3 regions of the Aestuariirhabdus haliotis genome follow, and region 1 is predicted to be linked to each of the others. Evidence: predicted binding sites of a transcription regulator. Region 1 holds the regulator's gene; each other region holds the start of a gene.
The links. The regulator FliA, encoded in region 1, starts transcription of late flagellar genes. The targets are predictions, from matches to a motif close to CTAAAGTTNNNNNNNNNNCNGCCGATA.
Positions count from the first base shown of each region.

Region 2: MIB40_RS03615 (DUF5610 domain-containing protein) is a predicted target of FliA. The motif match lies at 7,384-7,410, and genes of this name have one in related genera.
Region 3: MIB40_RS11220 (flagellar protein MotY) is a predicted target of FliA. The motif match lies at 6,495-6,521, and genes of this name have one in related genera.

Region 1 is NZ_JAKSDZ010000002.1:238,097-248,357, forward strand. It holds gene MIB40_RS02980 (protein-glutamate methylesterase/protein-glutamine glutaminase) at 1-913, opposite strand, end outside; gene MIB40_RS02985 (chemotaxis protein CheA) at 980-3,253, opposite strand; gene MIB40_RS02990 (protein phosphatase CheZ) at 3,264-4,016, opposite strand; gene MIB40_RS02995 (chemotaxis response regulator CheY) at 4,065-4,445, opposite strand; gene MIB40_RS03000 (RNA polymerase sigma factor FliA) at 4,535-5,260, opposite strand; gene MIB40_RS03005 (MinD/ParA family protein) at 5,290-6,114, opposite strand; gene flhF (flagellar biosynthesis protein FlhF) at 6,213-7,547, opposite strand; gene flhA (flagellar biosynthesis protein FlhA) at 7,593-9,692, opposite strand; gene flhB (flagellar biosynthesis protein FlhB) at 10,110-10,261, opposite strand, start outside.
Region 2 is NZ_JAKSDZ010000003.1:73,906-84,166, reverse strand. It holds gene MIB40_RS03655 (AraC family transcriptional regulator) at 1-308, shown strand, start outside; gene MIB40_RS03650 (cation diffusion facilitator family transporter) at 283-1,179, opposite strand; gene MIB40_RS03645 (cobyric acid synthase) at 1,301-2,794, shown strand; gene MIB40_RS03640 (adenosylcobinamide-GDP ribazoletransferase) at 2,760-3,521, opposite strand; gene MIB40_RS03635 (histidine phosphatase family protein) at 3,526-4,149, opposite strand; gene cobT (nicotinate-nucleotide--dimethylbenzimidazole phosphoribosyltransferase) at 4,139-5,200, opposite strand; gene cobU (bifunctional adenosylcobinamide kinase/adenosylcobinamide-phosphate guanylyltransferase) at 5,313-5,828, opposite strand; gene MIB40_RS03620 (glutaredoxin family protein) at 5,821-6,084, opposite strand; gene MIB40_RS03615 (DUF5610 domain-containing protein) at 6,176-7,342, opposite strand; gene MIB40_RS03610 (J domain-containing protein) at 7,480-9,051, shown strand; gene pepN (aminopeptidase N) at 9,082-10,261, opposite strand, start outside.
Region 3 is NZ_JAKSDZ010000017.1:7,834-18,094, reverse strand. It holds gene purN (phosphoribosylglycinamide formyltransferase) at 1-513, shown strand, start outside; gene MIB40_RS11240 (DUF3108 domain-containing protein) at 594-1,316, shown strand; gene gloA (lactoylglutathione lyase) at 1,341-1,745, shown strand; gene MIB40_RS11230 (transporter substrate-binding domain-containing diguanylate cyclase) at 1,901-4,072, shown strand; gene MIB40_RS11225 (argininosuccinate synthase) at 4,150-5,370, opposite strand; gene MIB40_RS11220 (flagellar protein MotY) at 5,564-6,409, opposite strand; gene pyrC (dihydroorotase) at 6,637-7,686, shown strand; gene rnt (ribonuclease T) at 7,716-8,324, shown strand; gene MIB40_RS11205 (peroxiredoxin) at 8,427-9,029, opposite strand; gene MIB40_RS11200 ((2Fe-2S)-binding protein) at 9,401-9,604, shown strand; gene bfr (bacterioferritin) at 9,734-10,210, shown strand.

The DNA.
Region 1 (10,261 bases):
TTAATACCAGGGCCAGTACCTTGCCACCAAAAGCATTGGCGGCCGAGCCAAAGGTAACATCCACACAAGGCTTGTAATTCAAACGCTCATCGCCTGGCAGAATTTTCACCGTTCCACCTCTGGAATCAACCATCATCTGTTTACCTCCCGGTGCCAGCAGAGCCACACCAGGTTGTAAGCGATCTCCATCTTTGGCTTCTTTCACCGTAATCTTACACATACGGTTCAAACGTTCGGCAAAAGCATTGGTGAAGGTAGCCGGCATATGTTGTATCAAGACAATTGGCGTTGGAAAATTTGCCGGCAGCTCGGTTAATACCTTCTGAAGGGCGACTGGCCCACCGGTCGATGTGCCAATCGCTAACAATTTATGTTTGGCACTGCCTCGATTAAAGCTTAGCGGTTTATTTGTGGCGCCTGAAGGTTTGGCCGCTCCACGGGGTTGGGTCAGCGTACTAGCGGGCCGTGCAGAGGGTACCTTGCGTGCCGCAGGGGCTGGCGCGGAAGCCCGTCTCATACTGCGAGAAACAGTTTTTACTCGCTCACACAGCACCCGCTTGATTTTGTCACTGTTGCGAGAGATATCCTCAAAATTCTTGGGCAAAAAATCAATAGCGCCGGCTTCCAGCGCATCAAGCGTAACTCTGGCCCCTTCATGTGTCAGAGAGGAAAACATCAAAACAGGTGTCGGATTACTCGACATAATCTGCCGAACAGCAGTAATGCCGTCCATGACCGGCATTTCATAATCCATCGTAACAACGTCTGGCTTTAACTCCGCCACTTTATCTACCGCTTCGCGACCGTTACTCGCCGTTCCAACTACCGCTATGCTGGAATCAGATTTAAGAATTTCGGTTACGCGGCGACGAAAAAAACCAGAATCATCAACAACCAATACCTTAACTGCCACCCGGCTTCTCCAATCATCTGTCATGGCTAACGGGTTTAGTACAAGAACCCGCAGTACATAAAAGGTTTATAGTTTGCGTGCGTAATGCTTCAGCATACTTGGGACATCTAAAATCAGTGCAATGCGACCGTCACCGGTTATTGTTGCACCCGCCATACCAGGGGTGCCATGCAACATCGATCCTAAAGGTTTAATAACCACTTCTTCCTGCCCCACCAGCTGATCGACGACAAAGCCTACCCGTTGAGTGCCGACAGACACAATCACGACATGGGCTTCTGCACCTTCATCTGAATCGCCACCACTAACCACACCGGCTTCGACCAACCAACGCTTGAGGTAAAATAATGGCAGTGCCTTATCACGAACAATCACGACTTCCTGACCATCGACGACGTTTGTTTTAGATAGATCAAGGTGGAAAATTTCATTAACACTGACAAGAGGGAGCGCAAACGCTTGTTGATCCAACATCACCATCAACGTCGGCATAATCGCAAGAGTCAAAGGCACTTTTATCTGGATGGTTGTGCCCTTTCCCGCTTCAGATTGAATATCAATAATACCATTGAGCTGGGAAATTTTGGTCTTCACCACATCCATTCCCACTCCCCGACCTGACACGTCGGAGATCTCTTTCTTGGTTGAAAATCCAGGCGCAAATATCAGGTTGAAGCATTCAGTATCGGATAAACGGTCAGCAGCATCCTGGTCATAGAGACCACGCTCGACCGCTAACGCTCTCAATTTATCGGGGTTCATACCAGCGCCATCGTCGGCGATGGAAAGAAGTATATGATCACCTTCCTGTTCGGCAGCAAGGATCACATTACCCTTACGATCCTTACCCGCTGACTCTCTTATTTCCGGGCTTTCGATACCATGATCAACCGAATTCCGAACGAGGTGAACCAAGGGGTCGGCCAAGGCTTCTACCAAATTCTTATCGAGATCAGTCTCTTCGCCCTCAAGCTGCAGATTAATCTCTTTCTTCAGGTTGCGTGCCAAGTCTCTAACCACACGAGGAAAACGACCAAACACTTTTTTGATCGGTTGCATCCGCGTTTTCATCACAGAAAGCTGCAGGTCTGCAGTTACCACATCCAGGTTAGCGACGGCTTTCGATAATGACTCATCATTGTTATTGAGTCCAAGCCTTACCAGGCGGTTACGCACTAAAACCAGCTCGCCGACCATATTCATAATATCGTCCAGCCGAGCCGTATCAACCCGTACGGTTGTTTCAGCTGGCGGGGCTGCTTCTTTGGCTTTTGCTGGTGTCTTGGCGGCTGCCTTTGCAGGCGTTTTTACGGCGGCCTTGGGCGCAGATTTAGCTACGGGCTCCGGTGGCTTTTTAACCGATTTTTCTGGTATTTCTTTTGCTGTCTCAGGAGCTTTAGCCGCAGGCCCTTTACCTTGACCGTGCAGCTGATCGAGCAAATCTTCAAACTCAGAATCGGATATTTCATCACCGTCGCCAGACTTGGCAATGGGTGTCGGCTCCGGAGTCGCAGGACTCACTGCACTCTCGCCTGGAGCAGAATCGCCGTGTAATTGATCCAGCAAAGCCTCGAATTCATCATCCGTAATTTCGTCGCTATTACTGTTGGCAGGAGAAGCAGCAGGAGGCGCGGTATTTTCAGCGCCAGCTATGGGATTATCACCATGCAGCTTATCGAGCAAAGCCTCAAATTCATCATCGGTTATTTCGTCATTAGAGCCTGTCGATGATACTTCAGTGCCAGGCTGAAATAAGCCCTCCGCTGAAGCTTCAGGCTTGGCAGGTTGATCATCCTGAATAGCATCAAGCAGTTGCTCAAACTCATCATCACTGATATCACTATTATCATTCGCAGACTGGTTATCTGCCGCGGGGGCAACCGCTTCTGTGACGGCAGGAGCAACTTCAACCGCAGGTTCTTCAACAGCGGCTTCTTCCGCTGTTTCTGATTCTGGCTGGGCCATAAGAGAGAGTTGGCGCAGTAATTCCGGGTCGGCGGGCGTTGGTTCTTCACGCTCACGAACCTCTGTGAACATGACATTGACTGAGTCCAGCGCCTGAAGAACAACATCCATCAATTCAGGCGTCACTTGACGCTGTCCATTTCTGAGAATGTCGAAAACATTTTCAGCAATATGGCAACATTCAACCAGAGGATTCAGGGAGAGAAAACCTGCCCCCCCCTTTACCGTATGGAAGCCGCGAAAAATTGCGTTCAAGAGATCCATATCATCCGGCTGGTTTTCAAGATCAACCAACTGCTCCGATAACAACTCAAGGATTTCACCCGCTTCGACAAGGAAGTCTTGCAGGATCTCTTCGTCGGCCTCAAAACTCATACAGTGCTCCTTAGAACCCTAGACTGGACAGAAGATCATCAACTTCATCCTGCCCTGAAACAACGTCTTCTCGATGCTCTTTGTTGATCTGTGGACCTTCGGCCTCAACACTGGATACAGCAGGTTTCTTCTGCATATCTTCATGTTCAATTCCCGTCATTTGATCAACTTTACCCGCCATACGAACAAGATGGACAAGGCTGTCTTCAATTTCAGATACAAGGCTGACCACCCGCTTAATGACCTGCCCAGTCAAGTCCTGGTAATCCTGCGCCATAATAATGTCATTAAGGCTGTTACCCAGGTCAGTCGAACGTTGTTCAGTTGCCTCAAGAAAAGGACCAATTTTCTTGCTCAACACTCTAAATTCATCGGGGGAGATCTCGCGATTAATAAATCGCTTCCACTCAAGCCCCAAGGCCTTAGCTTCAACTCCGAGTTCAGCCGCCGTTGGCGTACAATTTTCAACAATATCCATCGTTTTGTTGGCTGCACTTTCAGTCATTTGCGTGACATAGCTTAGGCGATCGGACGCATCGGCCATGTGGGAGATCTCTTCTTGATCCTTCCCGGTAATACCAGAATCAATATGGAAGTTCATAAGCGATTCATGCAATGCACGAGTCAACCTGCCCACTTCCTGATAAAGGCTCTGATCACGCATCTCATTCAGCTCTTGGATAACATTAACAGCTGAAGAAACATCACCGGATTCGAGCAGCTCGACCAGTTTTTGCGCTTGAACTTTAAGATCTGATTCCAATTCGGTAGTGTCCCTATCGTGTGTGAAAAGCGTCATATACAGCCCTTATCAACCCCCGGCATCAACCCGTTCAAAGATCTTTTCGATCTTCTCTTTCAACGCCTGGGCAGTAAACGGTTTGACTACATATCCGTTAACACCCGCTTGTGCGGCTTCAATTATCTGATCGCGCTTGGCCTCCGCCGTAACCATCAATACCGGAAGCGTGTTCAACTTGGCATCGGCCCGTACCGCGCGAAGCAGATCGATACCCGTCATGCCGGGCATATTCCAGTCGGTGACCAGAAAATCGAAATCCCCACTTTGCAGCATCGGCAACGCCGTCTGACCATCGTCAGCCTCTGAAGTATTGGTAAACCCCAGGTCTCGAAGAAGATTCTTGATGATGCGTCTCATTGTAGAAAAATCATCCACAATAAGGATCTTCATATTTTTGTCCAAACCGGCCTCCGTCAAACCTCTATGTTTAGTGTGTTCAAAACACTATATTCTACAAGTCTAGTTGGTGAATGAAAGGATTACCCCAAATCTGACACCCACCCTTCAAGCCGGGATCGCAATCTCAGAGCCGCCTGGCTATGTAATTGACTTACTCTGGACTCGCTCACACCAAGTACAGCCCCCACTTCTTTCAAATTCATCTCTTCGTCGTAGTATAGAGAAAGCAGCAGCTGTTCACGTTCTGGCAGCGTGGTGATCGCCTCTTCCAGGGCCTTCAAAAACCGGTCGGTCTGAACACCCTCATGGGGAAGATCAATGTCTGGCGATAACAACGCTCCTTCGTGATGGCTGTCTTCACTATCAAGCAAATCGTCAAAACTGAACAGGCGACTCCCCATGCAGTCATTTAGCATCGAGTGATATTCGTCGATACTAATCTGTAGTTCGGCCGCTATTTCATTATCTTTAGCGTCACGCCCCAATCGAGATTCAACAGACTTCACGGCCTCCGCCACACGGCGACCATTGCGGTGTACCGAACGTGGCACCCAGTCGCCTTTTCTCACCTCATCGAGCATCGCACCACGAATTCGAATGCCAGCATAGGTTTCGAATGCCGCCCCTTTTGAACCATCGTATTTACGTGCGGCCTCAAGCAAGCCAATCATTCCTGACTGAATAAGATCATCGACCTGCACACTGGCAGGCAGTCGGGCCGCCAAATGATGGGCAATACGCTTCACCAACGGCGAATGCCGCTCTACAAGAATATTCAGCGATTCGGCCTGATTATCGGTATACATCCCCAGTCCTTCCGCTACTGCTACCATGATTAAGCCCCGTGCTCACCAGCCACCAGGCTTTCAACAAAGAATTCCAGGTGCCCCCTGGATGAAGTGGGCAAAGGCAAGGCGTCAATTTTTTGCGCCAATGCCTTCAAAGCCAGCGACGCCTTACTTCTGGGGTACGCCTCCATAACCGCTTTTTGCCTTTGTACGGCTTTACGGACCGCTTCGTCGAAAGGCACAGCCCCGATATATTGCAAAGCCACATCAAGAAAACGATCCGTGACATTCACCAGCTTATTGTAGAGGTTTCTCCCCTCCTGGGGAGAACGAACCATATTCGCCACAACCCTGAAACGCATCAGGTTATAGTCACGATTCAACAGTTTGATAAGCGCGTAGGCATCGGTAATTGACGTCGGTTCGTCCGTTACAACGATAACGACCTCCTGGGCAGCGCGTACAAAACTGATCACGTTGTCCGAAATACCTGCCGCAGTATCAACGATCAGGACATCCAGCTGGCCGCTCAGGTCGCTAAATGCACTGATCATCCCGGCATGCTGCTGAGGGCTCAGCTCGGTCATCGACTGGGCACCCGAAGAGGCAGGAATGATCTTGATCCCACCGGGACCGTTGAGCAGAATCTCGCGCAGGTCACAACGGCCTGCCATCACATCTTCAAGGTTTTTGCTGGCAGACAAGCCTAGCAGCACATCAACGTTAGCCAACCCCAGGTCAGCATCAAATAACATAACCCGGCGACCCATCTCCGCCAGTGCGATACTGATATTCACCGAGACATTGGTTTTACCAACACCGCCTTTACCACCTGTCACAGCTATCACTTGCACAGGCTGTTGATTACCCATAGATTGCTTCCACCATTATCAGTATTCCCGCTGAAGCCTCTGTCGGCTTTTATCACTGCTAACCTCTGTACGCTTGTACCCAGTCTAGCTTCAATACCTTAACTTACATAGCGAGCCGCGGGCTGGAAATCCCGCCTTTGGCTAACCGCAAACTCATTGATCATTTTTTCATCATCTTCCGGTAATTGCTCCGATATAGCCACCGCCCGACTGATCAAATTATGAGCTTTCGCCAGACAAACATCTTCCGGAATTCGCTGCCCATCAGCCAGATAGGATACTGGCAAACCATGCTCGGCCACCAGACTAATGGCTTCTCCCAGGCTGGATGCTTCATCAAGCTTCGTCAGTACTGTCCCAACCAACCTGGCTTTGCCGTATGTATGATACGCAGCTCGAATAACCTGCTGCTGACTGGTGCACGCTAAAACCAGCAGACTGCGCACCATTGGCCTTACTTCATGGAGCACGCTTAATTGTAGTTGCAGATTAGGATCTTGATGGTTTAGCCCTGCCGTATCGATCAGCACCAGGGACTTACCACTCAAACTGTCTACTGTCTCTTGCAATCGTCTCGGATCATCAACCACCCGAACTGTCACATTAAGGATGCGGCCCAGCGCCTTCACCTGCTCGGAAGCCCCCACCCGATAGCAATCCGTGGTCACCAGAGCTACTTGCTCGGGCCCATGCTCCAGAACGTATTGGGTGGCCAACTTACCTATGGTGGTCGTTTTGCCAGAACCAGTAGGGCCGATAAACGCGAAAATGCCTCCTTCCATCACCAGATTTTTCTGGGTGGTTGAAAGCTGACGAGCCAAAGCGGCAAGAATTCGCCGCCAATTATGAGCCGCTGAAGCCTGCGGCTCAATGATCTTTATCAATTGATTGCACAGTGTTGATGACAACCCCATGCCGCTTAATCGACGCCAAAACATAGCCTGCTGCGGTGTACGGTCAACAAATTGCCCCCAGGCAACACCACCAAGTTGTTGCTGCAACAGCGCTTTCATATCATTCAATTCATCGCGCATGGATTCAAGAGTCTGTTGCTGCCCCCGCGCATTACCCGATGGACGGGAAGGCGCTGCCGTACTTCGCGCCGACTGAATGGACTCCAGGGTTCGTTTAACCGCTGCTTCAGAAGCCACATCCGAGGCACCAAATTGATCCGAAGATTGGGTAGCAGCCCCTCCTCGCTCAGCAACAGAGACTTTTTTACGGGCCTCTGCCAAGGCATTATCAAGAGTAGCGCGGTGACCGCTGGGACCAAAGGCATCGCTACGAGGCAGGTTGGCATCCAGCGACGCCGAAACCTCTACCCCACCCGTAACCGAGCGCTGGGACAGGATAGCAGCATCGTCACCCAGATCATCTTTGACCAGCTTCATGGCCTGTCTCATGTCAGATGCAAAGTAGCGTTTAATCTTCATATGTTCACCTGCCGATACCACCTGGCTTGTGCCAGGCATGGTTGATTATTGTCCTACGGTGCCTTCTATGGTGATCTGCTTGTTATCCGGAATTTCCTGATAAGAAAGCACATGCATTGCAGCCACACCGTAACGAGCAAAGCGAGCCAATAAAGGTCTGATCGGAGCGGCAACCAACAAGACAACGGGTTTACCTGCCAACTCTTGCCGTTGCGCTGCCTCTACGAGGGATTGCTGCAACTTCTCCGCCATTCCCGGCTCCAGCACAACCCCTTCATCAGGAGCCGCACCGCTTTGCCTGGCTTGCTGTACTGATTGCAGCAAAATCTGTTCCAATGATGGATCCAGGGTAATAACAGGCACCTGGGGCTCCAAACCTACGATACTCTGTACGATAGAGCGTGCCAGTGCCACTCGGGCTATTGCCGTTAAAGTGGCGGGATCTTGACTCTGCGCCGCTTGATCCGCCAAAGCTTCGGCGATGGTTCTAATATCCCGGATCGCGACCTGTTCAACCAACAGGTTTTGAAGCACCTTAAGCAGCGTACTCACGGTCATCTTGTTCGGCACCAAATCTTCGGCGAGCTTGGGCGATTGGCGAGCCAGCAAATCAAGCAGATGCTGCACTTCTTCATGCCCTAGTAGCTCGTGAGCATGCTTATTCATCACCTGGTTAAGGTGGGTCGCGACCACAGTGGACGCATCTACCACGGTGTAGCCGAGGGTTTGCGCCTGTTCTCGCTGGCCTCGTTCAATCCATACCGCATCCAGCCCAAATGCGGGATCCTTACCCTCTATCCCCTGTAAGGCACCAAAGACCTGCCCGGGATTGATCGCCAGATCCCGGTCCGGGTGAACCTCAGCTTCGCTGATCGTTACCCCCATCAGGGTAATGCGATAGACATTCGGTAACAGGTCGAGATTGTCTCGAATATGTACCGACGGCACCAAAAAGCCCAACTCCTGCGATAGCTTTTTACGTACCCCCTTGATCCGCCCCAGCAGTTCCCCGCCCTGAGTTTTATCGACCAGGGGGATCAGGCGGTAGCCGACCTCCAGCCCGACCATATCCACCGGGCTGACATCATCCCAGCCTAGCTCACGCCCCTCGGTTGATTGTTGTTCTTGTTGTTGCTGTTCCAACTGCAGCTTCTCCTGCTCTTCAGTAGCAGCATCCGCTTCACCCTGCATATTTTTACGGTAGATAAACCAGGCACCACCTGCGGCCAGCAAACCCAAACCAATAAAAGCCACATGAGGCATACCGGGAATAGAGCCCATGATCAGCAAAATTGCAGCGGCTACCGCCAGAGCCCTTGGCGAATTAAACATCTGCTGAGTAATCTGGCTGCCCATCTCCTGGGAATCGGAGACCCGAGTCACCATGATGGCCGATGCAGTTGAAAGTAACAGCGACGGAATTTGAGCAACCAAGCCGTCACCAATGGTTAACAGGGAATAGTTTTGCAAGGCGGTATCAAAGGTCAGGCCATGCTGCAGCATACCGATACTGAGACCACCGATGATATTGATAAACAGGATCAGTAAGCCGGCAACCGCATCGCCCCGAACAAACTTACTGGCACCATCCATGGAACCGTAGAAATCGGCTTCCTGCCCCACCTCTTCACGGCGCGTACGAGCTTCTTCTTGCTGTATCAGGCCGGAATTCAGGTCCGCATCGATGGCCATCTGCTTACCCGGCATAGCGTCCAGGGTGAAACGTGCGCTGACTTCAGAAATACGCCCGGCACCCTTGGTGACTACGACAAAGTTGATGATCATCAAAATCGCAAAGACCACCAGACCAACCACATAGTTACCGCCAATCACCACTTCACCAAAGGCCTCAATCACCTTTCCTGCGGCATCACCCCCCGAATGACCGTGAAGTAATACCACCCGTGTCGAAGCAACATTGAGCGCCAGGCGAAGCAGGGTCGCCACCAGCAAAATAGTCGGAAAAACGGCAAAATCGAGCGGTCGTAAGGCATATACACTAACCAGCAAAACAACCAGTGCCAGTGCAATGTTAAAGGTAAATAAAACGTCCAACAAAAAGGGGGGGACCGGCAGGGTCATCATACCTAACACGACTAACAGCAGCAGAGGCACCCCCAGGCTGCCCTGCCCCAGCGTTTTCATATTACCCAAAAGCACTGCTCTATCCACAAAAATCCCCAATAGAATCCGTCAAAGCCATGACGTTTTTTAGCTATAGGCAGGGTTATGCAAAAAGTCTTCCTGTTTTACTGAATCTCGTAAAATATCTAGCTGACTGATAGCTTTCGCTTAAGAGGCAATCAATGTCAGACGAAAAAAGGCGTTTATGTTTGATCAATAATCGATGGGGGCCAACTTATAACCCATCAGTGTCAACGCAGGCAGAAATTCAGCCGCCTGCAAAAACAGGCCTGATTGAGCCGCATGGCTTGTGGCTTTCAAGAGCATCCAGGATCCCACAGAACTGTGCAATAAAGTCGAGACCCTTCAGAAAATTCTGTTAAAGAGAAGGTTACGCTGGAGCGCAAAAAATCATGGATTTCTGGCCGCAGAATGCCGTTATTCCTCGGTATCCACAGGCTGCCCGTCAACGTCACGCTGTAAATCATCCGGCACCGGAAAATCAGGCTGAACTGGAGCAGTCTCCCCTACACCCTCACGATGTCGCCGCAGCTGGAAGACGTAAGCCAGCACCTGAGCCACCGCGACAT
Region 2 (10,261 bases), on a different contig from region 1:
TTAAACAAAGAATCAGAGAGGGTATTCCCCGCAAGGATGCCATCGCTGAGCAGCTTTCCATGACACCCAGAACCATGCAGCGGAAATTGCGCCAGGAAAATACCAGCTACCAGCAAGTTCTGGATCAGTTGAGGCAAGAAACCGCCGAACACTTCCTGCTCGAAACCTCGATGCCTATCACTGAAATTGCCCTACGGTTGGGATTTAGTGAACCCCGCTCCTTTCACCGCAGCTTCAAACAATGGTCCGGCACAACACCCGGCGATTACCGCAGTCGAGAAGCTATACCGGATCCTGATGAATCGTAACATCGGCACCGGTAAAGCGTTGCTTGATCTTTTTTATAGCCCTGTCCGCTATGTCATGAGCCTCTTTAAGGCTCATGGAGCCATCCATCTCTAGATGCAATTGAATAATTGGCATAATCCCACTGCGCCGGGTTTTCAGATCATGAACCCCTTGCACCCCCTGTACGCTCAGAGCGATGGATTCAATCTCCTGTAACTGCTCGACAGGCAGCTGACGATCCATCAGCAAGTCAAAGCTTTCCAGCACTATTTCCCGAACCCCGTATAGCATATAGACTGCAATACCGATGGCGACCAGGGCATCCACCGATTGATAGCCAAGACTGGACAGTATCAACGCCAGCAAGACCGATGCGTTGGTCAAAAGATCCATGCGGTAATGCAAAGCATCCGCTTTGATCGTAATCGATCCGGTACGTTTGACCACATACCCCTGATACAGGATCAACACGGCCGTCAGGGCGATGGAAAACAGGATCACCCAGACACCCACCTGCTCATTAACAATTTCGCTTTGACTACGAAGATCGTCAATAGCGTGAAAAATGAGGAATATAGCGGAACCACAGATAAAAGCCGTTTGCAGTAAAGCCGCTAATGACTCTGCTTTGCCATGGCCGAACTGGTGGTCATCATCAGCCGGTTTCAGTGAATAGCGTACAGCCAGAAAATTGACCAGAGAGGCCATGGCATCGAGCATGGAATCCACCAGAGACGCCAACACGCTGACGCTACCGGTAAATAACCAGGCAAAGAGTTTGGCTATTATCAGGGTAAACGCGGTGGCCACCGACGCAACCGACGCTCTGCGCATCAGTCGTTCTCGCTGCTCCTGACTGGTACTGGCCTCGCTACTGGATTTCTCGTTCAAGGTAATAAACTCGATATATAAAAGGCGCTGTCAGTCTTGATAGTGCCTGATAGATGGTGGTTTTATCAAACCCGAAGCGAAGGCATAATGTGCCATTTATTACCTGCAGGTACCTTATTCCATGTCCGCTCTTAGCCTGATGATTCAGGGTACCACCTCCAATGCTGGTAAAAGCACATTAGTAGCGGGTTTATGCCGGGCACTTATTCGACGCGGCATACGGGTCGCCCCCTTTAAACCGCAAAATATGGCTCTCAACAGTGCAGTAACCGCCGAAGGCGGAGAAATTGGACGAGCCCAGGCCTTGCAGGCAGCGGCCTGCAAACTGCAACCTCACACCGACATGAACCCCGTTTTGATAAAACCCAACAGTGACTGTGGGTCACAAATCATCGTGCAGGGTAAGGTCGCTGCGGAACTGAACGCCAAGGACTACCACCACTACAAACCCACAGCACTTAAGGCAGTGCTCGAATCCTACCAGCGACTGGAGCAGAATTTTGACCTGATCCTGATCGAAGGAGCCGGCAGCCCTGCCGAGATTAATTTGCGGGAAGGCGACATCGCGAATATGGGCTTTGCCGAGGCCATCGACTGCCCCGTTATAATTATTGCCGATATAGACCCGGGGGGTGTTTTCGCGCACCTGGTTGGCACGTTGGAGTTACTAAGCCATTCAGAACAAACCCGAACCCTCGGGTTTATAATCAATCGTTTTCGCGGTGACTATACGCTACTTGCTCCTGGCATTAGCTGGTTGGAGCAACGCACCAAGAAACGGGTATACAGCACGCTCCCTTACCTTCATGATTTGCATTTGGACGCCGAAGACGCCGTTGATCAGCAACAGTACCTCGACAGCAAACAACCACTGAAGGTGATCATCCCTCGCCTTCCTCGCATCAGTAACCACACTGATTTCGATGCGCTTCGACTGCATCCAGACATTGACCTGTGCTTTATTCATGAAGGCGAATCCATTCCAGCTTGCGATCTGATTTTGCTGCCTGGTAGCAAAAGCGTGCGCGATGATCTGCAGTGGTTGCGTAACAATGGCTGGGTTTCGGCTCTTAACCATCACCTGCGTTATGGCGGAAAGCTGCTCGGGATCTGTGGCGGTTATCAAATGTTAGGACAAACGATTGATGACCCGGCGGGTATTGAAAGCCAGGCTGGCGCCAGCCCCGGCTTGGGTTTGCTACCGTTAACCACTCGCTTGCAAAAAAACAAACAACTGAGTCAGGTGAGCGCCAGATTGATGCTGGTCGGCGAAGGGGCCGCAGTATCCGGATATGAGATTCATTCCGGCGTGACCAAAACAGTCCAAAGCATAAAGCCACTACTGGATATTACTAATAAAGATTCCGGTGCTATCTCAAGCGACGGCCAGGTAGCCGGTTGTTACCTGCACGGCCTGTTCGATCAGCCCGGCGCCGTCAGCCAGCTCTATCAATGGGTAAAAGCGGAATCGGTACAAGGCATCGACATCGATGCCTTGCGCGAACAGCAACTTGAACGACTGGCCGATCTGCTGGAGGAGAAACTCGACATTGATCAATTGTTAACCGAGCTTAATGCGTTTAAGGCAGAAAGACACCAGCCATCAGCACGCTAAGCTCCATCACTTCGAGTAACGCACCCGCGGTATCTCCCGTCGCCCCGCCTATCCGCTTCAACATCAAACGTCGACAGACGTAAAACATCAAGAGTGCTGATAACAGCAGCACCATGCCTTTAAGTTTAAAAAACAGGATCACTGCGACAACGACCATGGCGACGACCAACCAAAGCTCTCGCGGTCGGCAATGGGTGAGAAACAACGAGCCAAGTCCTCCCTTGCGAACATAAGGTGTTGTCGCAAATAAAAGCAGCATGCTGCTGCGGGCCAGAATGGGCGCAAGAAAGAGGGCAATATAGTGTTCGTTGAGCAACAGGTGTAACAATGCCAGCAACTTCAACATAAGCACCAGAAACACAGCGACCAGGGCCCCGGTTCCAGCGTGAACGTCTTTCATAATACCCAGGGTTCGCTCTGGATCATTTCCACCACCTAGCCAGGCATCGGCACTGTCCCCTAACCCATCCAGGTGTAATGCGCCGCTTAACAAAACCCACACAAGCAGCACCAGACCACTAACGACAAAGCTCTCGGTTACCGACAACCCCATTGGCAAGAGATGATTAAAAATAATGCCGAGGGATACCAGCAAGACACCGTACAAGACACCAACCACGGGATACCATAGCAATGCGCGCCCCTGGACTCGTTCACTGACCTGTTCGGGGAGCTCTACGGGGATACGGGTCAGGAACTGCAGAGCAACTTTTAATGAATCCAACATCTCTTTAATATCCGACCATTCCCTGGGCTTCCAACTGGTACCAGTCTTCCGCACTATTGTGATGATATATTTTAATTCGACTAAGACTGGCATGGGGCACAGCAAGCGTCCGCCAGGCTTTAGTGTCAGCTCCAAGCAGGGCCATCAGGTACCCTCGTATAAGGCCGCTATGAGATACCAGCAACAACCTTTGGCCTTTGTACTGCTGAACAATTCGAGCGATTTCATCCTGCATCCGGTGCTGCATTGCATCCAGAGTTTCAGCCCCCGGAGGCAGGTTGCCAAGAGGATCGAGCCAAAACCGTTCCAGTGCATCAGAGTGAGATTGCTCAAGCGCCGTTATAGTTTGCCCATCCCATTCCCCAAGATTTCCTTCAATCAATAAAGGGCTCAGCTGACATTCAATAGCACTGAGTTTACTCCAATGTTGAGCGAACCCGGCACAACGGGACAGCGGAGAGCTGAATACCTGATCATAGTCGAGCCCCCACTGATCCAGCGTCTGGCTCATTTGGGACCAGCCTTCTTCACTGAGCGGATTATCACTGATGCCATAAAAGCCTGGAGGCCAGCTGCAGTGCCCATGTCGCAGTAGATCCAGGCTTGTTACTTCTGTTTCAGCTTGCATCACTCACCGCAGCCTCAGTAAAGGTAGCCATTTGATTATGCAAGGCACAGGCATTTTTTAACAAGGGTATGGCGACAGCCGCACCGCTGCCCTCCCCTAAACGCATACCCAGCTGAAGCAAGGGTTTCGCCTCCAGTGACTGCAACATAATCTGGTGCCCTGGTTCAGCCGACATATGGGAAAAAATTCCCCAATGTCGCGTTCCGGGCAGCAATCGTTCAGCGCAGAGAAAAGCCGCGGTGCTGATAAAGCCATCGACCAGTATGGGGATGCCGAGTTGAGCACAGCGCATATAAGCACCCGTCATCGCTGCAATTTCGAATCCACCAAAGGTTTGCAGTACTTGCATTGCATCATTCAGATCAACTCCGACGCCACGATGGTGCGCTACAGCCCGCTCGATAATATTGATTTTGTGTTCGATACCCTGCTCGTTAATTCCAGTACCCGGACCGACCATGTCACTTATCTCAGAGTTCAAGAGGCAGGCAGCGATCGCAGCGGCAGAAGTGGTGTTAGCAATACCCATTTCACCGGCGATAAAGAGGTCGCACCCCTGCTCGTCAGCTCCTGTGACTTGTTCTGCCCCGGCTTTCAGGGCAAGGAATAGCTGCTCTTCAGACATTGCAGCCTGTTCGTGAAAACTTCGGGTGCCCTGAGCAATACTTCTATCAATGACGCCTGACATCGCCAAGGGCGAAGCGCAGGTTCCCATATCGACAATTTCAAGATTGGCACCAGAATCCTTAGCCAACACACTGATAGCCGCGCCGCCCTGGACAAAGTTAGCAATCATTTGCACGGTTACCTCCTGGGGGAAAGCGGACACGCCTTGCTCTGCGATACCATGATCGGCGGCAAACAATCGAATGGCCACCCGCTCCACCTGAGGCCTGTCACTCGCCTGCAAGGCAGCCAGCCTACAGGCAAGCGTTTCCAGCAACCCCAGAGATCCAGCCGGCTTAGTCAACTGGGACTGACGCGCGAACGCTCGTTGATGGCATTGACTATCAAGTGGTTTGGCTGCCTGCCGGAACCAGTTTTTGTCCATGTATTGTGTCCTTGGTTCTTACCTAAAGATCAGGAATGATCACATTGTAAAATTGAGAAACAGGATCTTCAGCGCAAATTGGCTGGAACAGTCGACAGAGAAAGCAGATCAGTTATTTCAATTGCTGCGCAAGGCCTGCAATGCTCAGCCACACCTTGTCCGCTTTGGCGGCCAGTTGCTGATTGAAGAGTCCCAACTGGTCAACAAAATCACGACTTAAATCTCCCATCGGAATGACACCGAAGCCAACCTCGCTGGATACCAGAATCACATCCTTGTCGTTGCTCTCCAGTGTTGCCACAAGGGCACTTTGTTCTTGTTGCAATAATAATGGATCTTTTTTCAGTAGCAGGTTCGTGAGCCAGACTCCCAGGCAGTCAACCAGCAAGCGGTCTGCACTTGAATGTTCAATAGCCCGGGCCAAATACAAAGGCTCTTCAATCAACTCCCAGTGATCAGGCCGCCGCTGTCGATGCAGATTGATGCGATCACGAAACGACGCATCATCCTGATAGGCTGCTGAATCTGCTGTTGCGATATAACCACATGTGCCATTTCCTGACGTCAGCCGTTGTTCTGCCAACTGGCTTTTACCGCTACGAACACCGCCCAGGATCAATTCAAACATGATCGAGTTGTTCCAGAGAGGTATTTAGAAAATCCAGCGCTTTTGCTTCATCGAAGGGCCACCCCAACTCAGCCTTACTTCCCTTAAGTTGAATCAAAGGAATACGCACACCGTAATCTTCGATCAACCGATCACTTTGGGCAATATCGATGAGTTCCAGCTGCAGGGCGTTGAGTTCGATGACAGGTTGCAGCAGTTCCAGCGCCTGGTCGCACAGGTGGCAGCCACTGGTAGTATAAAAAATCAGGGTAAGCATAGGGCCGTTTACCGCATGTAAAGGCCCGTCAGTTTACCCGATTTTTTCTGCTTTAGAGCTGTATATAGGCTGAAAAAAAGTAAAGTCAGCTTTAAAGTGACTCAAGCAGCCATTCATTCAGTGCGCGGTGATTATCCAGCAAGCCTTGCAATTCTTGTGGCTCTGCCCGCAGGCTGTCTTCAAACTCCAGTAACTTGTTCAGAAGTTCCTTAGGTTGCTCGAAGCGGCTGGCTTCCTCCAGTGCTTCTTGCAGCCCCCTGGCATATTCCGCCAGTTCCCGAATTCCTGCGGCAGGTTCTGCAGGTTCACCCTGGAACGATTGATACTGTTCTATAGCGGTATAGGTGCGGGTCTGGCTCAGATCCAATTCGAAGCGTGTGATCTGACTGCTATCAAAACCAAGGGAAAGCGCCTTATTGAAAGCTTCATCCAGATTGCCAGAGAAAAAACTATCGCTCAGATCATTCACCTGAGAGAGCAATGCATCGATGGCTTCAAGCTCCTCTTCATTCAGGTCACCCTGCACCTCAAAGGCAAAAGACCCACGCTGGTAAGAAGCACTGGAGCTGGCTACGACAGAGCGACTGCCCTCTTCATCGGTCTCACTACCAAGATAACTCCCCTGAGCATAGCCAGCACCACCCGATGCACTGATCGTGACCCTGTCTCCTTCTGCCGTAACCAGCTCAAAATCAAAGCTGCGCTCGACCTTGATAGCCTCGGCGGCAAAATAACTCTGATAAGCCTGGGTGCTGATCTCCGGAGTTGAGGTATCAGGAGAACCTGGAGGGGGAATCAATTCATCCCGCATAGCGGCGGCTTGTTGACTGAACAGGTCGAAGGTCTGGTCTATATCCGCGGCAATCTGACCGCCTAACACGCCCATTTGATCGAGAATCTCACGGGCTTCGGCAAAGCCTTCTGCCACCGCATTAACGCCAATATCGTAAAGCTCTTGCAAACGCTCATCGCTGGCGCCAGCCGCTTTTTCACGCTCCATGTAGCCCCGGATATGATTGGTTAATCGATCAGCCACCTTCTCGGGTGTGTAGTCATTCTGAAAATTCACGGGTTCATTGGCAGGAACCCGTTGCAGTTTTTTAAGCAGTGCACCTTGTAAGGCATCCATCCCTTGCCTCCCCTCAGCGCCATCACGGGTAAGCCCGGAAGCATTAGGGAGACCAAGATCGCCAAAGTTACGATCCCGGAAAAAAGGGGAATTGGTCAAAGCGCCGTTGGATAATTGTGCAAGGTTCATGGGGAAATTACCGATTTGAATGGTACTGGGGGTACTCTATGTATCGGCAATCGCTGACTGGCCTTTAGACAAAAGCTATACTGATTTAGATTAACTCTGAGCCGGTTAATTCCAATTTCTCGCCGCAGGCACCCACTATGGCACATCACACCGATGGACTTTACCAACTATTTGGCCTGACGCCGGATGCCAGTCGTGAGGAATTACGCCGCGCCTACCGTAAACGCGTTGCCCTGCTTCACCCCGACAGGAATATCGAGCAGGATACGACGGAGCAATTCAAGGGCATACAAAACGCTTATAGAACCCTGCTGCATCAGATGGACAATCAGAAAGCAGCCACGAAAACTGACTTATCAAGACAGACAAATCCAGCAACGGTTGCAACCACAGCCTCGCCAACAAACAGTCACCCCAGCAGTAGAGATGAAGTAATACTGAACAAAAGCCGTCTCAAACAAGCCTATACGGGCAACAAAGTACCGGAACCCGATCAAAGCCCGCCAACCCAGGAACCCACTGAAGTTCAAGCAGTGCGCAGCACCCCCTTGCCGAGGGCTCCCTTACCTCCCAGGTGCCAACGCTGCGGCATTATTCATCGCAGCATACGCAGTCGCGACATTACTCGTATCACCGGCCTGCTGTTGACCACCATAACGGATACCCATCGTGCTATGTTGTGTGCGGGCTGTGCGCTGAAACACTCAATGATCGCCAATCTGCATAATCTTATACTGGGCTGGTGGTCCCTAGGCGGCGCACTAAAGATGCCAGCTACCTTGCTGGCCAACGCCAAAGGGGGCCAGCAGATAGCACCAGACAATGCCGTATTACTGTATCGGCTGGCTAACCATGAACTGCAAATTAACCACAACACCGTGGCGCTAGAGTTATTGGATGAAGCAAAGTCCATCTCCGATGACCAGAACTTGATCCAGCGTATTGATCGTTTGTTAATGCGCCTTGGTAACCCGTCACTGCCAGGAAGTCGGGATAATAAACCACTGCTGATATCAACTTTGGCTCACTGCAGCCTGTTACTAATACCTCTACTGTCAGTGGTTATAGTGCTCAATTACCACTGGTTTCTTCCGCAACACCAGACGCCCAGACCATTAGGCGCTGGCGACCCCGTTGTTATCTCCCCCTTTCATCGTACGCTATATCCCGATCAGCGCCTGGGTAGTCATTACAGCCTGGGTCTGGTGAATCTGATGCAAGAAGCCGATGACAACAGCCGTGTGCTGACCCGGTTACCCCTGTTCGCAACAGTGGATGTCCATAGAGTGGATCCCGATGGCTGGCTAGAGGTCAGTAGCGGTCTGCACAAGGGGTTTGTTCGGGAAGCCGAGATCGGCTTTGGCGATGCTGGGCGAGCGCGCAAAGCAAACTGTGATCAATACCCGAAACCCCGGCCATTCGATGGTGAAATTTTGCAAGGGGATACAGGGGAAGCCAGCCTGAATATCGTTAATAACAACGCCCAGGATGCCCTTATGCAGTTTTTTGACGGCAAGACCCCCGTTCTCAGCCTGTATCTGCACAACAACAGTCAGCTCAATTTTAGCCGTCTACCCGCGAAAGCTTCGTCGGTGCAGGTCACCCATGGACAGTTTTATAACTCAGCCTGTCATCAGTTTACCCGGGTAACCAAGAGTAAACGCTATCGATTGACACTGCTGGGCAATAGCCAATCGATCAGCCTTTAGCAGGCTGTTGATTGGCTATCAGTGTTGCCATTATTTAAGGCTTTTACTGACCACCTCATAAAGATCCGGAGACAGTTGCTGGGCAAATATTCGTTCCAACTGAGAGCGCATCTGCTGCTGGCGAAGCGCCGGATATTTACGATAACGGGTCAAGGGCGTAACCAGTCGTGAAGCTATCTGGGGGTTGCGCGCATCCAATGCGATCACCTGATCCGCCAAAAAGGCATAGCCGGCCGGGTTGTGGAAACCGGTGGTATTCTGAGAGCAGAAGACCCCGATCAGAGAGCGTAGTTTATTGGGATTATCCGCATCAAAGGCCTCGTGCTCCATCAGTTTCTGGACCCGTTCCAGTGCCCCCTCTCGCTGGCATGAAGCCTGAACAGACAACCATAATTCAATAACTTGCGGGTCATTCTTAAAATGATTATAGAATTTATCCAGATAGCTATCAGCCAATTCAACCGAACCATTGCGCTCGCTATGCACCAGAGTAGCCAGGGCACGGAAACGATCGGTCATATTATCCGCTTGATCGTATTGCTCCCTGGCAAGTTCGATCCCCTGATCGGCACTTCGGGCGATATAGCCCAGGGCCGCATTCTTCAGGCTACGCGTGGCAATGTCCTTCGCTGAAGCCTGGTAGGGCCCCTTCGCCTGGCAGCCTTGATACAACTCAGAGAATCGCACAGCAAACACTGTGGCAAGGTGATTAGCCAGAGCTTCTCGGGCCGCGTGATTGGCTTCTACTTCCACCTCGCTGGAGATTTCCGCCAGATAGGCTTCGCTAGGGAGTGCCAGCATCGCATCAAGCGCCGCAGGATCCTCTACAGGGCTGCCTAGCAATTCACCAAATGCCTCGGTTAATACCGCATCAACCTGCATGGGTTGCTCTGCCAGATAAGCCGAGACCATACGTTGCAAAACCCTGACACACAGCTGCTGGCAAGCATCCCAGCGATTAAAGCCATCGCTGTCATTGGCCATCAAAAAGGCGAGTTGTTGATCGCTGTAGTCATAATGGAGCTTAATCGGGGCTGAGAATCCACGAAGTAACGAAGGTACAGGCTTAGCACTGAGCCCTTCGAAACTGAAAGATTGCGTCTGCTCAACCAGTTCCAGCATTCGTGTGCCTTCGGGCAACAAATCATCGCCCTCTGCATTGATCAACCCTACCGCCAACGGGATATGAAGTGGCAACTTCTCACTCTGG
Region 3 (10,261 bases), on a different contig from region 1:
CTCCAGCGAGCCCAGCGTGCCGGCATCACTACCGCTCTGGTGGATCACCGGCAGTTCGAATCCCGGGAAACGTTCGACGCGGCGCTCAGCGAAACCATCGATGGTATGCAAGCCCAGCTGGTGATTCTCGCCGGCTTTATGCGCATTCTGACCCCCGAATTCACCCGTCGTTACGAGGGTCGTATGCTCAACATACACCCCTCGTTGCTACCCAAGTACCGCGGACTTCATACTCATCGACGGGCGCTGGAAGCCGGTGATGAGTGGCACGGAGCTACCGTTCACTTTGTCACAGAAGAGCTCGATGGCGGCGCCACCATTATTCAGGCACCGGTCGCTGTCAGCTCTGCCGATAGTGAAGAGACTCTGGCGGCCAAAGTCCACGCGGTAGAACATCGAATTTACCCACTGGCCGCGCAGTGGTTTGCCGAGGGTCGTTTACGTCTCGAACAGGGAGTAGCCTACCTGGACAACGCCCCTCTGCCTGTCGAAGGCTACCAGTATCACGATTAGGGCTCAGGGCAAGATCCTGGCCTTGGTCCTTCTGCCTCAGGCAAGCTACTATAAGCTTTATTCGACCAACACAGATCGCCATGACCTCAATACGAAACGCCCTAGCCCTTTGTTTTCTCCTTTCATCCACGCTGGTACGTGCTGAACTGCTATCGCCTTACGAAGCGGTTTACAACGCCACCTATTATGGCCAAACCGGAGAAGCCAAGCGCGGGCTAAACCGGCTGGAAGATGGTCGCTATGAGGCTTACTTCAATACCGATATCAGCGTTCTGTTTATCAAGTTTTACCAACATCAAACCTCTCATTTATCGATCACAAATGAGGCTGGTGTCGTACCCCACAGCTATCGTTATCGAGGCACCCGCTCCCGCGACGCTACCGATCTGGTGTTCGACTGGGAGTTAAGTACTGTTGCCAACGAGGGTAAGACCAGTTGGTCAAAAGAAGTAACGAAGGGACAACAGGACGAACTCAGCTACCAGGAACAGATTCGTATCGATTTGATCAACGGCCGTTCAGAACTTCATTACCCGGTCGTCGAAGACGCCGATAAGCAGAAAACACTTAGGTTTCAACGACTGGAAACCGAGGTAATCGATACCCCGCTAGGCTCAGTGGAAGCGATCAAGGTCAAGCGCGTGAGAAAAAAGGGTAAGGACCGGGAGACCGTTTTCTGGTTTGCACCGCAGTGGGAACACATGCTCGTTCGCATTGAGCATGTCGAGCGCGGCAGCGGCTACCGCATCGACCTGCAATCCGTTACGCTCAACGGCAATGTAATCACGGCTCCAGCCCCTTAACAGCAACCTGAAAGGATACCCGCTATGCGTTTATTACATACTATGCTCCGTGTCGGCGACCTGGACCGCTCGATTGACTTTTACACCCGTATTCTGGGCATGGAGCTACTGCGAAAATCCGAAAACGAAGCCTATAAGTACACCCTGGCCTTTGTTGGCTATGGCGATGAGAGTCAGGGGGCGGTTATCGAACTGACTTACAACTGGGGTACCGATAGCTACGACCACGGCAATGCTTTTGGCCATATCGCCCTATCCACCGACGACCTCTACGGTACCTGTGAGCGTATCCGGGAAGCCGGTGGCGACATCAGCCGCGAACCCGGGCCCGTTAAAGGCGGCACCACCGAAATTGCTTTTGTACGGGATCCCGATGGTTATGCGATTGAATTGATCGCCAGCAAGGGATCCAGCAAAGGGCTAGGTTAACCAAGTCCTGCCCCCTCATTTATGCCACAGAGAAGCCCGTGAGATCAGGCCTTTTATTGGTAATGGCACGATTCTGTCAGAAAGTCGCGAACTTTCGATTTCCTGTTACTCTTAGTCCTACAAGCATCGGTATTAGCGCCCAGCGGAAGGACACTATGCGGCAGTTATTTCTCACATTTTGCAGCCTTTTTGGCATGCTGTGCCTGGCATTCAGCACGAGTAGCAAAGCCGCTGAGATTGAGCTTACAACAGAAGAACAAGCCTATATCGCGGCCAACCCAGTGATTCGCGTCTCCAACGAAATGGACTGGCCTCCATTCAACTACAACGACGGCAATATCCCTAAAGGTTATTCAATCGACTTTATCCAGCTGGTTGCCAAAAAAGTCGGACTCACCGTGAACTTTGTCAGCGGCCCGGACTGGGATGATTTTATGTCCATGGTGCCACTGGGCAAGCTTGATGCCATCATGAATATGAGCAGCACTCCAGAACGGCGCAAAACATTCAGCTTTACCGAGCCCTACCTGATTTCAATTCCCTCCATTATCACTTCCGAAGAAGTCACGGATATTAACAACCTTGAAGACCTTATTGGCTTGACCGTAGCCGTGCCCCGTGGATTTGATTTTCATGAATTGCTGCAGGCCCATTATCCGGGTATCCACTTAAAACTCACACCAGGCGCCAAACAATCGCTGGAAGCGGTTTTATTTGGCCAGGCCGATGCCACCATTGCGGACTTGGCAGTAGTGGATTATCTGGTCCGGGAGAACACACTGGTCGGCCTGACCACCCGAGCCAGAGTAGAAAATGAAGCCTTTGCCGCCACCATGAGTATCGGTGTCAAAAAAAGCAACTATATACTCAGGGATATTCTGCAAAAAGGCATGGACAAGCTGACCGATTCAGAAATTTTCGCGATGCGAGCCAAGTGGATCGAATCGACTCATAAAGCCCCATCCGCGATCTCCAAACTAAGCCTGGAGGAAAAGAAGTATTTAGAAAATCGAGATGAGATCACCGTTTGCATCGACCCGGATTGGTTACCCTACGAAGCATTCGACCAAGAAGGACAACACATAGGTATGTCTGCGGCCTTTTTCGCATTGTTTTCTCAACACTTAGCCACCCCTTTTCGAGTGATTAAAACAGCCAAATGGAAAGATTCACTGGATAAAGCCAGACAACGTGAATGCGATATGCTTTCTCTTGAGGTTAAAACCAAGAGTCGAGCTAAACACTTCGAATTCAGCAAACCCTATATTGTTTCCAGCGTTGTGATTGTCACAAAGCATAAAGAGCCCTTTATCACCGATATAGGCATCATCGGCAATCATCGCATTGGCATCGTTAAAGACTACGGCATGGCAGCTTTCGTGCGCAGAAAATATCCAAACCTGAACCTTGTTGATGTCGACTCTCTCAGAGAAGGCATGGCATTGGTTGCCAGCGGAGAACTGTTCGGGATGATCGACGCTCTGGGTTCGACCAGCCATCTTATTACCCAGCATTACAACGCCGAACTGAAAATTTCAGGCGTTCTTGATAACCGTATTAATTTTCGCCTGGCCATACGCAAAGATGACCCTCAGTTATTGGCAGTAATGAACAAAGCCATCAATAGGGTGCCCACTGAAACTCGCAACGCTATCAGCAATCAATGGCTTCCACGCCGGGTAGAAACAGTGGTTGATAAGGATCTACTCGTAAAAATCTTTTCCGCCCTGTTCGTGATTGGTCTATTTCTCTATTATCGCCATGCTCAACTGCGTGCGCACAACAAGGCCTTACTGGAACTGTCTACCACTGACAAACTAACCGGGCTTGCGAATCGTGCCAAACTCGACGATATGCTAAAACTCAGGCATCAGGAATTTGAGCGTTATCAATCTGCTTTCTCTGTGGTTTTAATTGACATCGACAAGTTTAAATCCATTAATGACACCTTTGGCCATCCAATCGGCGACAAAGTATTGATACAGGCAGCTCATATCATTCGTGATCAATCACGACAGGTCGATTGTGCCGGTCGTTGGGGAGGAGAGGAATTTTTGATCATTTGCTTCAATACCGATCAAGCGGGTGCAAAAACCCTCGCCGAAAACGTCCGCTGCGCCTTTGAGAGCAGTGACTTTGGGATTGACCAAGCCGTTACTATAAGTGCCGGTGTTGCCGAAATACAACTTAACGGTACCCCATCCACCTTAATTTCCCGTGCCGATAAAGCGCTCTACGAGGCGAAGCAAAATGGGCGTAACCGAGTGGAAACAGCCACAAAAAACCCTACCCTGCAAACGATAAGTAACTTGCAGGATCTCTCGTAAACGACAAGCCTGTCAGTCATCCACAAAAAAAGGGCCCCGCATAGGAGCCCTTTTTTCAGTATTTTCCATACAAGTTTTTATTCGAGAGGACTGCGCCCTTTTTTGGCAGCAATGCGCATGCGCAATGCGTTGAGCTTGATAAAGCCGGCCGCATCGGCCTGGTCATAAGCACCGGCATCGTCTTCAAAGGTTGCAATACTTTCGTCAAACAATGTATCTGTAGATTGGCGACCAACCACTATCACATTGCCTTTATAAAGCTTAAGGCGCACCTTACCGTTTACGAAACGCTGTGAGTTATCAATCATCTGTTGCAGCATCTCACGCTCGGGAGACCACCAGTAGCCATTATAAATTAGCTTGGCATAACGTGGCATCAGCTCATCTTTCAGATGAGCCACCTCACGGTCCAGAGTAATCGACTCTATCGCCCGATGGGCTTTGAGCATAATGGTGCCACCCGGTGTTTCGTAGCAACCCCGCGCCTTCATGCCCACATAACGGTTTTCAACAATATCGACACGGCCAATACCATTGGCACCACCGATCCGGTTGAGGTGCGCTAACACCTGGGCAGGTGACATGGGCTCACCGTTGATGGCAACAATGTCGCCCTTCTGGTAATCCAGTTCGAGGTAGGTGGGCTCTTCCGGTGAGGCCTCGGGCGAGACGCTCCATAACCACATATCCTCTTCCGGTTCATTCCATGGATCTTCCAGCAACCCTCCTTCGTAGGAGATGTGCAACAGGTTGGCATCCATGGAATAGGGCGATTTCTTGCCCTGCTTGTTTTCCACAGGGATATTGTGCAAATCGCAGTAGGCCAGAAGGCTCTCACGGGAGCTGAGGTCCCAGTCCCGCCAAGGGGCGATCACCTGAATGCCAGGCTTGAGCGCATAGGCTCCCAGCTCAAACCGTACCTGGTCGTTACCCTTACCGGTGGCACCATGCGCGATCGCATCGGCACCGGTTTCATTGGCGATCTCTACCAGTCGTTTGGCAATCAAGGGGCGTGCAATGGACGTTCCGAGCAGATATTCACCTTCATAGATGGTATTGGCGCGGAACATGGGGAATACGAAGTCTCGGACAAACTCTTCTCGCAGGTCATCAATGTAGATCTCCTTGATACCCATCGCTTCTGCTTTCAAGCGAGCCGGTTCAAGTTCCTCACCCTGTCCCAGGTCAGCCGTAAAGGTGACCACTTCACATTGGTAGGTGTCTTCCAGCCACTTGGCGATAACCGAGGTATCGAGACCTCCGGAATATGCCAGGACTACTTTATTGATGCTTTTCATCGAGTTATTCCACTCTCTTTGTTTGTTCTACTGATGATTGCCGAGTTTTCACGTCCAAAAGGCAGAGTATTCTAAACGCCCACGTAACCAAAGCCCAGCCCGATAGCGGGATAAGGTGAATTTTCCGAGCTTTCTTTGATTAGATGTCGGTAACGGAGTACAGCGTTACACCGAAATGGCGCCCGGTATGGGCTCAAGTATCGAAGTTTTCTTCTTTTTCCAGACGGATGGTAACCCGGCGGTTGCGGGCTCGGTTGGCGGCGGTGTTATTGCTAACCACTGGATAGCGCTCACCATGAAAACGCAGCAGAATCATATCCGTAGGCAGTCCACGCTTTTGCAGATAATCCCTTACCACCTCTGCGCGCTCTTTGGATAGTTCACGGTTAGCCAGCCTTCGACCACGGTTATCGGTGTGGCCATCAATAAAAATGGTGCTTACCGATGGATCGGCTTTAACGTAGGTGATGATATTGCCAAGTTTCTGCAAGGCTTCCTGACGAAGCTGGGTTTTGCCGGTATCGAAGAGCACGAAAGAGCGCTGTATCTGGTCGAAGTTGACGGGTAGCAGTTGCGACAAGCAGCTCACATACTGCTGATACACGACCTGAAAATTCACCGGTGACAACTCCACATTTACCGGCTGCTTGCTGTCGTACCAGGCCAAACGATGAATCGTCGGCTGCATGCCTCCATAGAGCTGGGCCAGCATCGAACTGGGCAGAGAGCCCTTGATAGCAACGGGTTGGCGTCCAGATACCACCTTGACTGCTCCCATTTCACGCACCGGGGAGCCGATACGCCAGGATGGGGGTTGAGCGGTCATTTCCGCCTTACCTTGTCGCATCGGCCGGTGCCAACTATCCAGATAGAAACTGACCCGTTCGCCAGCGCGATGGGAAAACACCGCTTCGCCATAACTGGGGATAGCATGGGATAAACGACATTCGAAAACCGAAGCCTCAAGCCTCCAGATCGAATTGTCGATTGGTGCCCGGTATGTCATGGCGTGAGCCGAGCTCACCAGCAGCGCTAGCATTCCCGACCCCATAACAACCCATTTACCCAATCCTCGCACCGCTCACTCCCGAATATGTCTTGTTACGTTCTTCTCTCTTTTCCGCTATCGGCCAAGCCAACAATTACTTTACCCCTGTAACAAAAGCTTGCCACCATCACTTTGATCGCACGCCCCCGCTACCGTCAGCAGCGGCTTTGGGGTAGGATGCGCAACTGCTACAAGGATCCGCAATCAAGGCTTGCCTCATGACTGATACTCTTACCATCACTCGCCCCGACGACTGGCACCTGCATCTGCGTGACGGTGCTGCCCTGCAACACACTGTCGCCGATGCATCCCGTTATTTTGGCCGCGCGATCGTCATGCCAAACCTTACGCCACCGGTAACCAATCTGGCTGAGGCTATGGCCTATCGGGAGCGAATCCTTGCCCAGCGCCCAACAGATCGTCAATGGCAACCGCTTATGGTGCTCTACCTGACCGATAACACCAGCGCCGAGACCATTCGGGCCGCCTATAAGGAGGGTCAGGTTACGGCTGCCAAACTCTATCCCGCCGGAGCCACCACCAATTCAGATTCAGGCGTGACCGCTCTGGAAAACATCTATCCGGCCCTTGAAGCCATGGCTGAGGTCGGCATGCCTCTACTGGTACACGGAGAGGTGACCCACGACAGTATCGATATCTTTGATCGTGAAGCCGCTTTTATCGACCAGCAACTTTCCCCCCTGAGGGAGCGCTACCCTGAACTTAGAATCGTCTTTGAACACATCACCACTGAAGACGCTGCCCAGTTTGTTCGCTCCGCCGACAGCAATGTGGGTGCAACCATTACGCCTCAACACCTGATGTACAATCGTAATCACCTGTTGGTCGGTGGTATCAAACCCCATTTCTACTGCTTGCCGGTGCTCAAGCGAAATCGTCACCAACAGGCTTTACGGGACGTGGTCGCCAGTGGCGATAACCGTTTCTTCCTGGGTACCGATTCGGCGCCCCATGCACAAAACGCCAAAGAAAACAGCTGTGGCTGCGCCGGTTGTTACAGCGCTCATGCGGCACTGGAACTCTACGCCGAGGTGTTTGAAGAACTGGGAGTGCTGGACAAACTCGAAGCCTTTGCCAGCTTTAATGGCCCCGACTTCTATCGACTGCCACGCCATACCGATCAGATTACTCTGCGTAGACAGCCCTGGACGATTCCAGAAACACAACAGCTCGGGGAGCAGGTACTGGTTCCATTACGAGCCGGTGAAACACTGCAGTGGCAGGTTATCGATGAGGAACGATCTTGAACAGCGAAGAGAACCCGCCAAAAACCCTGATGGCTGGCCGCTTTCGTGGCTTTCTACCGGTTGTAATCGATGTCGAAACCGGTGGTTTCAATGCGGCGACCGACGCCCTGCTGGAAATCGCCGCCGTCACCATGAGCATGGACGAAGAGGGTTTTCTCTATCCGGATGAAGCCATCTCCTTCAATGTAGAACCCTTTACCGGAGCCAACATTGAGTCCGCGGCCCTGGAATTCACGGGCATAGATCCGACCAACCCCCTGCGCGGTGCTGTGGAGGAGAAAGAGGCGCTGGAAAAGATCTTCCGTATCGTACGCAAAACGGTCAAGAGTACCGGCTGTAACCGTGCGGTACTGGTCGGACATAACGCGACCTTTGATCTGGGCTTTCTCAATGCGGCCGTTAATCGCAGCGAACTGAAACGCAATCCGTTTCACCCCTTCTCAAGCTTTGATACAGCGACCCTGGCCGGACTGGCCTACGGACAAACCGTACTGGCCAAATCCTGTCAGTCGGCCGGTATCGAATTTGATAACCGCGAGGCACACTCAGCCCTTTACGATACCGAAAAAACAGCGGAGCTGTTTTGTGCCATTGTCAATCGTTGGCAAGAACTCGGTGGCTGGAATCCCTTTCGCTGAACCTCGATTAAATACACAAACCAAACGGGTTCTGACAACCACAAAAAAGGGCGCAAACAATGCGCCCTTTTTTGCTAAAAGCTAATTACTAAGGTCAAGTAATTACAGCCCTTCAGCGTTTTCACTCAGGTACTTGGCAACACCGTCAGGTGAAGCGTTCATACCCTTGTCACCTTTGTTCCAGCCTGCCGGACATACTTCGCCGTGCTCCTGATGGAACGCCAGTGCGTCGATCATACGCAGCATCTCATCGACGTTACGTCCCAGTGGCAGGTCATTCACCACCTGGTGACGGACCAGGCCGTCTTCGTCGATCAGGAAAGAACCACGGAAAGCAACGCCACCCTCGGCTTCGACATCGTAGGCACGGCAGATTTCGTGCTTCACATCGGCTACCAGAGTGTACTTAACGGGACCAATACCGCCCTCGTTCACTGGCGTGTTACGCCAGGCGTTGTGGCTGAACTGGGAATCGATAGAAACACCAATTACTTCAACACCACGGCTGGTGAACTCTTCGATGCGGTGATCAAAAGCGATCAGCTCGGAAGGACAAACAAAGGTGAAGTCCAGCGGATAGAAAAAGACAACGGCTTTTTTACCTTTGATGGCCGCTGATAAAGTGTACTCATCAACAATTTCGCCATTTCCCAGCACAGCCGCTGCGGTAAAGTCAGGTGCAGATTTGCCTACTAATACGCCCATGGATCATTCTCTCCAATGTTAATTTAAGGTAAAGGTGCTACTACCAGCGAAAGCCATGAGCAACCCAATAACAACACCCTGCCATAGGGCACAATCAAAAGGTGAAGACGAGTTAGCAGAATACTGGACTTGCTGATGGTTTTCTCTGGAAGGCTGAGTGTATAACACCCGGCCTACTGAGTCAGGTTAAGAATTTTACACCGCCCCATTGGGGCAGCCCAGCAATCGTCGATTGATTTTTCTTTGCACACCGATAGAAAATCACTATTGGATAAACAATGATATAAATACAACCCAAGACAATTGATAATGATTCCTGTTTGCTTTATCATTTGCGCATTCTGATATCCACTCCGACAAGAGAGCCCTTTATGTACGTTTGCCTCTGCAAAGGAATCACCAGCAGCCAAATACAGCAATCGATTGATGCCGGTGCCGGCAATCTGCGTGATTTACGCGAAAGTCTGGGGGTCGGCACACAATGCGGAAAATGTGCCAGCGTCACTCGGGATCTTCTGCGCCAATCCGATAGCAACAACAGCGCATCGCGCTGCGATTATTATTCTGCCATTTAACACAGGCTGAATAACCTCTATTAGCACTGCCTGATCTGGTAGTGCCCGCCTCTGGCTTGCCAATCTACTTGCTTGATCCATACTGAGTTATCAATAGATCAGTGCGATAGCGGCTGCAGGAGGCGCATCATGAAGGGCGACAGCAAGGTCATCCAACACCTCAACCAATGTCTTGGCAACGAGTTGATTGCCATCAACCAATACTTTCTTCACGCCCGGATGTACAAGGACTGGGGCTTGAGCGAACTGGCCGAAAAGGAATACCACGAATCCATCGACGAAATGAAACACGCCGACTGGCTGATCGAACGTATCCTGTTTCTCGAAGGCCTGCCTAACTTGCAAGATCTGGGTAAGCTCAACATCGGTGAAAACACCCCTGAAATGCTACAAAGCGATCTGGATCTTGAAATGAAGAGAGCCGTGCCAGACCTGCGCGAAGGGATCGCCTACTGCGAAAGTGTTCGGGATTATGTCAGCCGGGAACTGCTGGAGAAGATTCTGGATTCCGAAGAAGAGCATATTGACTGGCTGGAAACCCAACTGGATCTTATCGATAAAATGGGGCTGCAAAACTATTTACAGTCTGCCAGCTCACAACCCTGAAGCCCTTTCTCGGACAGGCCGAGCCCTTAAAGCACAAAGCCCGCAATCTGC